Regions from separate parts of the Vibrio scophthalmi genome, predicted to be linked through region 2. Evidence: riboswitches for the same ligand, from Rfam matches in the RefSeq annotation. Region 2 holds a riboswitch; each other region holds the start of a gene.

Region 1 (3,279 bases), on a different replicon from region 2:
GACCCACCTGACTCCATGCCGAACTCAGAAGTGAAACGCAATAGCGCCGATGGTAGTGTGGGGTCTCCCCATGTGAGAGTAGGACATCGCCAGGCTTTAATTTCGTTTTTAGATAGACCATCTAGAAACAAAATGGACGCTTACTACGGTAAGTTTGCCACTGCGGAGTGGTAGTTCAGTTGGTTAGAATACCGGCCTGTCACGCCGGGGGTCGCGGGTTCGAGTCCCGTCCACTCCGCCACTTATTCGAGAACCTCGCTACATGCGAGGTTTTTTTGAATCTAGCATTTGCTGGAATCAAAACTTAGGGGTGTAGCTCCAATTGGCAGAGCAGCGGATTCCAAATCCGCGTGTTGGGAGTTCGAATCTCTCCACCCCTGCCATATACTAAGCCTCAGCAGAAATGCTGGGGCTTTTTTACATCTGGATTTTGGAGTTTGTCGCTACTTGGCTGAGCCGCGGATCCCGCTAATTACAAAACTGCGCGTGTTGAGGGTTCGAATCTCTCCACCCCTACCATATATTAAGCCTCAGAAGAAATGCAGAGGCTTTTTTACATCTGTACTTTGTTAATTATTGTCAATTGGCAGAGCAGCGGATTCCCCTAATACTAAATAGCGCGTGTTGGGAGTTCGAATCTCTCCACCCCAGCCATATACTAAGCCTCAGCAGAAATGCTGGGGCTTTTTACGTCTGCATTTATGGTTGTTCGCCACGAGCTCTTGTTATTGTTCTATTTTAGCCTGTATCACGGTTGCTGGGATTTATTGCTAGCGAATACATAGAGCTTACCTTAGCGTTGCTATCACTACAGAGGAGCCTATAACCCCTTTTTCGCTAAATCTAATATAGCTATACTGATGTTGATAGCTTCTATAGTTTTTGCGCTGATATTGACACTAAAGTGACTCCTGTAACGTTTGAAATTAAACCTCATTAGCAACATCAATTTATTGGAATTTATTATTGTCTTGGTGTCTATATCGCGTGGAAGTGGCTAGAATATAGCCATTGAATATATTGGGGGATTTATGGGCCAACTTTCCATACTCGGCTTTATTGCACTCGGTGGGGCATTTGGTGCTTGTTCCCGCTATTTAGTCTCGGAGCTTTGCGTCGCACTGCTAGGACGTGGCTTTCCTTACGGTACGTTAACGGTCAACGTGGTCGGGTCTTTTATTATGGGTCTGCTGATCGCAGCATTTGAAAGTGAAGTTCTTGCTATTGAGCCATGGCGCCAAATTATTGGTTTAGGTTTCCTTGGTGCATTGACGACCTTCTCAACCTTTTCTATGGATAACGTTTTACTGATGCAGCAAGGTGCTTTTCTCAAGATGGGCCTAAACGTTCTACTTAATGTGGTATTAAGTATTTCAGCCGCTTGGGTTGGCTTCCAACTTCTAATGAAAGTTAACATTTAGTTAAATTACAGCGTGTTCGGCTTGGTTTCGAATCACTAATTGCTTATAATTGCTTCACTTGTCGGAGAGCCATTTGGCTGAGACCGTTTATTCGGGATCCGTAGAACCTGATCAGGCTAAGACCTGCGTAGGGAACAAGAGAAGATCATTGCACCTAAATGTCCCGCTATATCTAGGTTAAATCATCTCATTATCAGTGCACACTTTTTGTCAGTGACACTCGATCCTCTTGTCATATCGTTCCGCCAAGCATTTTTATCCCATACGTTTTATAAAAAATGAGCAAGGAAAAATGCTATGTCGAGTCGCAAGCAAGCAAGACTGGAAGCTAAACAGTTTATAGATACTCTTTCGGTGCAACCGTACCCAAACTCTCGAAAAACTTATGTTGAGGGCTCTCGGCCTGATATCCGTGTTCCTATGCGAGAAATCACCTTGGCAGATAGTTTGATTGGCGGCACAAAAGAAGCGCCGATTTTCGAGCCGAATGAACCAATGCGCGTTTATGATACCTCTGGTGTTTATACCGATCCTGATCATGACATTGACCTATATAAAGGTCTTCCTAAACTGAGGGAATTATGGATTGAGGAACGTGCTGATACGCAGCTTTTGGATGATGTTAGCTCGGTATATGCGAAAGAGCGCTTGGACGATGAAACCCTAGACGATCTGCGCTATGGCAATCTACCTAATATACGTCGTGCGAAAGCAGGACAATGCGTAACACAATTGCATTATGCACGCCAAGGCATCATTACCCCGGAGATGGAATATATCGCATTGCGCGAAAATATGGGGCGCGCTCGATATAGTGATGAAATGCTTAACCAGCAGCATCCAGGGCAGAATTTTGGGGCTAACTTACCCAAAGATATTACCGCTGAGTTTGTACGTAAGGAAGTCGCTGAAGGGCGTGCAATTATCCCGTCGAATATTAACCATCCAGAATCTGAACCGATGATTATTGGCCGCAACTTCTTAGTTAAGGTCAATGCTAATATTGGTAATTCATCGGTGAGTTCTTCAATCGAAGAAGAAGTTGAAAAGCTAGTTTGGTCCACTCGTTGGGGTGGCGATACCGTGATGGACTTGTCTACAGGACGAAATATTCATGAAACTCGAGAGTGGATATTGCGTAACAGCCCGGTACCGATCGGCACTGTGCCTATGTATCAAGCTCTAGAAAAAGTTAACGGTGTCGCTGAAGATCTTAATTGGGAAGTGATGCGCGATACGCTTATCGAACAAGCGGAGCAGGGAGTTGATTACTTTACTATTCACGCCGGTTTGCTATTGCGTTATGTGCCAATGACGGCCAAACGTGTCACTGGTATTGTCTCCCGTGGTGGTTCCATCATTGCGAAATGGTGCCTTGCTCACCATCAAGAAAGTTTCCTCTATACCCACTTCCGCGAAATTTGCGAAATCTGTGCTCAGTATGACGTGGCGCTTTCTTTAGGTGATGGTCTACGACCAGGTTCGATTGCTGACGCCAACGATGAAGCTCAATTTGCTGAGCTGCGCACATTGGGGGAGTTAACTAAGGTTGCATGGGAGTACGATGTGCAGGTGATCATCGAAGGCCCTGGTCATGTACCAATGCATATGATTAAGGAAAACATGGATGAACAGCTCAAGCATTGCCATGAAGCACCTTTTTACACCTTAGGCCCATTAACGACAGATATCGCTCCTGGTTATGACCATATTACTTCCGGCATTGGTGCGGCGATGATCGGCTGGTATGGCTGCGCGATGTTGTGCTATGTAACGCCAAAGGAGCACTTGGGATTACCAAATAAAGAAGATGTGAAAACAGGGTTGATCACATACAAGTTAGCGGCTCATGCGGCTG
Region 2 (3,279 bases):
CACTGTGACGAAGCGTTTTGGCATGTGTGGGCGCTGCTTAGCGATTAAATATAGTGTCTCGGTAATGGGTTGCTTAGGTTGATAGATTGCGATTTGTTCTTTAAGAGCAAAGTTATCTAAAGCACTGAGTGGCAAAATCGTAAAACCTAGCCCCTTCGCTACGGGCAATAAAATCTGGCTGAGTTGATTGACGTACCCCGTGATGGGGATCTGATCAAAACGTAAGTCAACAAAATCCGGACCATCACTGTGAGCGAAAAACCGAGCCAAATAATGTTCGGCATCAGGGTGATTAATCAAACCGAGTTGTTGTAAATCAGATTTGGTTAAGTCTCCTTGGTATGAATGTTGAGCTGGATACATCAAGCATAAGGGTTCTTCACTCAACGTTTGGCTAAAAATGCGTTTATCGTTAGTTTGGCTCGTAACGATACCCAGATCCGCCATCCCACTTAAAATATCCGCTTTAATCTTTCTGTTTGGCGCCGCTTCTACGTGGGTAATGAGCTTTGGACATTTACATTGTAAATCTAACAGGCGAGGGTAGAGCAGTAACGCAAGCGAGCCCGAGCACGCCAATTTAGTGTTGCCGTGGTAGGCTGAGTCTGGCTCTAGACTTGCCAATAGCTGTGTCTCACGGTTTTGAGACTCCTTGGCATAGTCAAACAGCATTTTGCCTTGCTGAGTAATCTCAAAGCTTTTGTTATTACGCTCAATCAGTGGGTGTCCACATGCTTGCTCCAATTTCTTGATATGCTGACTGACGCCTGGCTGGGTCATAAACAGGCGCTCTGCCGTCCGAGTAAAGTGGCCCGTTTCAATCAGGGTGATAAATGTTTTCAGCCAGAGAGGGTTTAGCATGGGTATCTCACAGGGTTATTGATAGAACGAGTTCGTGATAACAAAAAATTATTAATAAATAGCTAATCATAATCTATCATATTCCACTCTAATCGCGATTTGTTTCATTGGCAAATAAGTCACGACAGCGAACGACGTGGAATCTTGGTTGGACGCTAAGCTGGGTCATTCTGCCCATATTTGTATTCACGTCATAGATTTAATAAAGTTCGACCGTGAGTGACAGAGTGCGCTGCGGCGCACACTTGGCCTTTCTCACTTACCTTATAAGAGCGATTGCTGTTATTATGGACGCTAATAGTCGGGGAGCCCTTGGGGCTGAGATCGCATCGCGAGACCCGTTGAACCTGATTCAGTTAGCACTGACGTAGGGAACTATGCGTCCTTTAGCCTTTCTCTATGAATATGCCTTAACGGCTAAAGTACCCTCACTGATTTATTACTAGTTTTTCCCGCTAGCCATCCAGTGAGTCGGTTCCATACGTTGCGCGTAGGAGTAGACTCATGCCTCAAACACACGCAACATCCATTACCGCCAATGTTGATACTTGCACCCCTATAGTATTGACAATCGCTGGCTCTGACAGCGGTGGTGGTGCGGGTATTCAAGCCGATATTAAAGCCATTTCCGCGACGGGCAGCTATGCATGTTCGGCCATTACTGCCATTACGGCTCAGAACACGCAAGGTGTTTCAGCGATATTCCCGATCCCGTTAGAACATGTCGCTCATCAATTGGATGCAGTATTTAGTGATCTTAATGTTGTGGCAGTAAAAATTGGTATGTTAGCGGATAGCGCCATCATTGATGTCGTGGCGGATAAATTAGAACAATACCAACCTCAATTCACCATTCTTGACCCAGTGATGGTGGCGACTAGCGGCGATTTGCTATTGGCTCGTGAGGCAATTGCGACGCTTAAGCAACGTTTGATCCCGTTAGCAGATCTGATTACCCCCAATCTACCAGAAGGTGCAGCACTGACTGGGTCACCAATACCCCGTGATGAAGAACAAATGGGCAGCATGATTCACTCCCTACGCCAATTAGGTGCCAAAGCCATATTGCTCAAAGGAGGGCATTTAGAGGGGGATGAAAATAGTAATGATCTGTTTATTCAGCCCGTTAGCGTTTCGGTGTTGTATGCGAAACGTATAGCCACCCACAATACTCACGGTACGGGATGCACGCTCTCTGCGGCTATTGCTTCATATTTAGCGCAAGGCGAATCGTTAGAAAGCGCTGTGGCAAAGGCGAAACTCTATATTTCACAAGCGATTGCGTATGCTGATGAGCTGAGCATTGGCCATGGGCATGGTCCTGTGCATCATTTTTTTGCTTACAATCGCGAACGATAAACACATAAAGGCAGGAATTTTCGCCAAATTGACAGCAATTTGATAATTTTTCTACATGGCTTCGGCTAGTATATCGGCAACGGTGACAAGGAGAGGTTCCTTCTCTTTGCCGATCTTTCCCATATCCTCGCCAGTCGAAACGTGACTCCGACGTAATGTCTATGTTCTCGTGAGTGGTTGTTGGTAATCGTTGAGCAGAATTTTATGAAAGAGTATCTTCATGCCAAGCGTTATGGCCTTGCTGTATTGGCAGTATTCCTTTTACTGATAGCGCCGATGACACTATTAGTCAGCCACATTGAGTTATTAGATTCAGTGAGTGACAGTGAGGGGCTGTTTTACAGTGTGCTGACCAATTCTGCTGGTAGCCAAGGTTTCTTAATTACTCTTGCGGTACTACTGCTCTGTAGTTTGACGCTTACTTTGACGCCGAAACAACGTTGGGAAAAGTTATTACAACTCGGCATCATTCTGGTGATTGGCTTTGCTGCCAAAACGGGCCTTAAACATTTTACGGAAAGCCCGCGACCTTATACTGAAGTTCTCACCCATCAACTGCTGATCCCGAAACCATCACATTTCTACCAATTGACGGCCAGTAAACAAGATCAACTGATCGAGCAGGTTTCAACTCAAGTTAGCCCTTGGCGAACTCAACATTGGCTGGGCGAAACCGACTATTCATTTCCATCAGGCCACACAATGTTTGTCGCGATTTGTTTAGTTTGTTTTGGTGGATTGTTGGTTGAACACAAGCGTTATGGATTAGCGGGTATTCTGTTGCTGTGGGGCGTTTGCGTGGCTTATAGTCGTTTGTGGCTTGGCATGCATAGACCGATTGATTTAGTGGGTTCGGTGCTGTTTATTGCTTTGGTTTACGCTGCCATGCCCAATATATCACTTTGGTCTGGAAAGTTATTTGAATGGCTAAAGTTGCACATGCGATTATCGCCGCAGTAATTGTATCCTCAAACGAAAAAGCGAACCTACTTGGTTCGCTTTTTTATTGTAGCAGCTATAAACCACCAGACAAATTACAGTTTGTCGTAACGAATCTTA
Region 3 (3,279 bases), on a different replicon from region 2:
GAAAGCATGTTCTTTGTTGTCGAAGCGGACGAATATGACAGCGCTTTTTTCGATAAGCGTTCAAAGTTTGTTCACTACCATCCACGAACATTAGTGATGAACAACCTCGAGTTTGATCATGCCGACATCTTTGATGATCTTGAGGCGATTAAGCGTCAATTCCATCATCTTGTTCGTACCGTGCCGAGCAACGGGCGTATTTTAGCGCCGAAAGCTGATCAAGCGCTGACCGATGTGCTAGACCGCGGGTGTTGGAGTGAAACTGAATACACCGGCGAACAAGGAGATTGGCGTGCTGAAAAGATTGTTAAAGATGGTTCACAATTCCATGTGCTGCTTGATGGTGAAATCAAAGGCACAGTGAAATGGGATTTGGTTGGTGATCATAACGTCGATAATGCCTTAATGGCGATCGCTGCTGCTCGCCATGTTGGTGTGACTGCCGATCTTGCGTGTGAATCGCTAGCGAAATTTATCAATACAAAGCGTCGCCTTGAACTGAAAGGGCAAGTGAATGGCGTGACGGTTTATGATGACTTTGCTCATCACCCAACGGCGATTGAACTGACGATGGGTGGTCTGCGTAACAAGGTGGGCAGCGACAAGATCATTGCGGTACTAGAACCTCGTTCTGCGACGATGAAACGTGGCGTACATAAAGATACTCTCGCAGCATCATTACATCATGCCGATGAGGTTTTCCTTTATCAGCCAGAGAGCATTGAATGGTCGGTGGAAGAGGTTGCTCAACAATGTTCTCAACCGGCTTATACCAGTGCTGATATTGATCAATTGGTCGATGCGATCGTGGCAAAAGCCGTACCTGGCGACCATATTCTAGTGATGAGTAACGGCGGCTTTGAAGGTATTCATGGCAAGCTGCTAGAGAAACTGGCAGGTTAAACAGCATGACAAACAAGAGTAGTAAAGCGATTACTTTAGCCTTTACTGGCGCATCGGGCGCACCTTATGGGTTGCGCCTACTCGAGTGTTTATTGGCGGCAGATTATCAGGTCTATCTATTGATATCTTCTGCCGCGCGAGTGGTGTTGGCAACTGAACATGGTTTGAAATTGCCAAGTGGCCCAGAGGCCGCGCAGCAAGCATTAGTTGCGCATCTCAATTGTGATGCAGATAAATTGGTGGTGTGTGGCAAAGACGATTGGTTCTCGCCAGTGGCGTCAGGATCTGCTGCGCCAAAACAGATGGTGGTGTGCCCATGTTCTGCAGGCAGTGTGGCGGCAATCGCTCACGGCATGTCGGATAATTTGATTGAGCGTGCGGCTGATGTAGTGATGAAAGAGCGTGGCCAGCTAGTGCTGGTGGTACGTGAAACGCCTTTTTCTACCTTGCATTTAGAGAATATGCATAAGCTATCGACAATGGGGGTTACCATTATGCCTGCTGCGCCCGGGTTTTATCACCAACCACAAACCATTGAAGATTTGATTGATTTCATGGTGGCGAGAATTCTGGATCATCTCGGTGTTGAGCAGGGGTTAGTTCCGCGCTGGGGTTATGATCACAGAGGATAATATCTCGCTAGCCATACATTGGCAGAATGATTACAATCCCATCAATACTCAACGGGGAGCCATGCTGTGATGCGCTGGCTGAGATCGGTCAATGACTGGGACCCGTGTACCTGAACCAGATAATGCTGGCGTAGGAATTGAGTCTGGTCATTTAGTTACTGCGCTAATTAAACGCCGACCTCAAACCTGTGCCGCTCAACTCGGAGAGAGCGAACAGTGAAAACCACCACGTTAACCACCACCTTTAGTACGCTAGCGATTGCTTGCGCGTCTTTTTCTGCTTTCGCGGCGGACAATACCCTAACCGTTTATACCTACGATTCATTTGCCGCAGATTGGGGCCCAGGCCCAACAGTGGAAAAAGCCTTTGAAGCCCAGTGCGGTGGTTGTGATGTTAATTTTGTCGCGCTGGATGATGGTGTGTCGATTTTGAACCGCTTACGTTTAGAAAACGGCAATAGCAAAGCGGATATTGTCTTAGGGTTGGACAACAATCTAATGGCAGAAGCGAAGAAGACCGGTTTACTGAGTGAGCATCAGGTTGATACCAGCAGCGTAACAATTCCCGGCGGTTGGCAAGACACCACCTTTGTCCCTTATGACTATGGCTACTTTGCCTTTGTTTACAACAAAGAAAAGCTCGCTAACCCACCGACAAGCTTGAAAGAATTGGTTGAGCAGCGTGACGATCTAAAAATCATCTATCAAGATCCACGAACCTCGACTCCGGGGCAAGGTTTGATGCTTTGGATGAAATCAGTTTACGGTGATGATGTCGCGGCCGCATGGCAAAAACTGGCAGGCAAAACCGTGACCGTGACGAAAGGTTGGTCTGAAGCTTATTCGATGTTCCTAGAAGGCGAAGCGGATATGGTGCTTTCGTACACCACATCACCGGCTTACCACATTATTGCCGAAAACGATCTTAAATACGCAGCAGCGGATTTTAGTGAGGGTCACTACACGCAAGTTGAAGTTGCCGCAAAAGTGAAGGGCAGTAAGAACCCTGCGTTAGCGGATCAGTTCATGCAGTTTATTTTGAGTGATCAATTCCAATCAGCTATGCCGACGGGGAACTGGATGTATCCTGTCACAGATGTAGCTCAGCCAGAAGGTTTCTCTACCCTGACAGTGCCGAGCAAAGCGCTAAGTTTTAGTGCTGATGAAGTTGCGACGCAACGTAAGACATGGATTCGTGAATGGCAAAGCGCTTTAACGCGTTAAGGTTTTTACTTGAATCGTCTTCCTAAATTAGGACTGTGGGTCGCGATGTTTATCGCGGCCTTTGTCTTTTCAGCTTTGGCGGCGCTCTTTTATGCCGCACCGTCGCTCAATCTATTGCAGGTTTGGCAAGATCCTTATTATCGCCACGTTACGCAATTTAGTTTCTATCAATCGTTTCTTTCCACTTTGCTCAGTGTTGGTCTTGCGCTTCCGGTCGCCCATGCACTGTCAAAGCGTGATTTTAAAGGTAAGGGCTTGTTGCTCAAGCTATTTAGCTCCACCTTAGTCTTACCTGTGCTGGTGGGGGTATTTGGCTTATTGGCGATTTACGGAAATTCAGGGCTCATAGCCGATGTTTTAGCGCAGTTTGAGCACACATTACCGTTTTCCATTTATGGTTTGAACGGTATTTTACTTGCGCATGTGTTTTTCAATCTCCCTTACGCTGCCCGCTTGTTGCTGCAAGCATTAGATACCATTCCTCAAGAGCAACATAAACTGTGTGCCCACTTGGGAATGA

Evidence for each region. Region 2 has a riboswitch for thiamine pyrophosphate ahead of thiD (bifunctional hydroxymethylpyrimidine kinase/phosphomethylpyrimidine kinase). Riboswitches for the same ligand answer to the same signal wherever they lie in the genome.
Region 1: linked by a shared signal. The riboswitch ahead of thiC (phosphomethylpyrimidine synthase ThiC) and the one ahead of thiD (bifunctional hydroxymethylpyrimidine kinase/phosphomethylpyrimidine kinase) in region 2 are both predicted to bind thiamine pyrophosphate.
Region 3: linked by a shared signal. The riboswitch ahead of thiB (thiamine ABC transporter substrate binding subunit) and the one ahead of thiD (bifunctional hydroxymethylpyrimidine kinase/phosphomethylpyrimidine kinase) in region 2 are both predicted to bind thiamine pyrophosphate.

Annotation. Positions count from the first base shown of each region.
Region 1 is NZ_CP134271.1:1,380,351-1,383,629, reverse strand. It holds rRNA gene rrf (5S ribosomal RNA) at 1-95, shown strand, start outside; tRNA gene RJD38_RS06295 (tRNA-Asp) at 165-241, shown strand; tRNA gene RJD38_RS06290 (tRNA-Trp) at 307-383, shown strand; gene crcB (fluoride efflux transporter CrcB) at 1,032-1,421, shown strand; TPP riboswitch at 1,474-1,572, shown strand; gene thiC (phosphomethylpyrimidine synthase ThiC) at 1,719-3,279, shown strand, end outside.
Region 2 is NZ_CP134272.1:317,603-320,881, reverse strand. It holds gene RJD38_RS16375 (LysR family transcriptional regulator) at 1-861, opposite strand, end outside; TPP riboswitch at 1,154-1,252, shown strand; gene thiD (bifunctional hydroxymethylpyrimidine kinase/phosphomethylpyrimidine kinase) at 1,366-2,220, shown strand; gene RJD38_RS16365 (phosphatase PAP2 family protein) at 2,425-3,180, shown strand; gene RJD38_RS16360 (YhcH/YjgK/YiaL family protein) at 3,255-3,279, opposite strand, start outside.
Region 3 is NZ_CP134271.1:1,063,160-1,066,438, reverse strand. It holds gene mpl (UDP-N-acetylmuramate:L-alanyl-gamma-D-glutamyl-meso-diaminopimelate ligase) at 1-903, shown strand, start outside; gene RJD38_RS04755 (flavin prenyltransferase UbiX) at 909-1,535, shown strand; TPP riboswitch at 1,578-1,689, shown strand; gene thiB (thiamine ABC transporter substrate binding subunit) at 1,752-2,759, shown strand; gene thiP (thiamine/thiamine pyrophosphate ABC transporter permease ThiP) at 2,769-3,279, shown strand, end outside.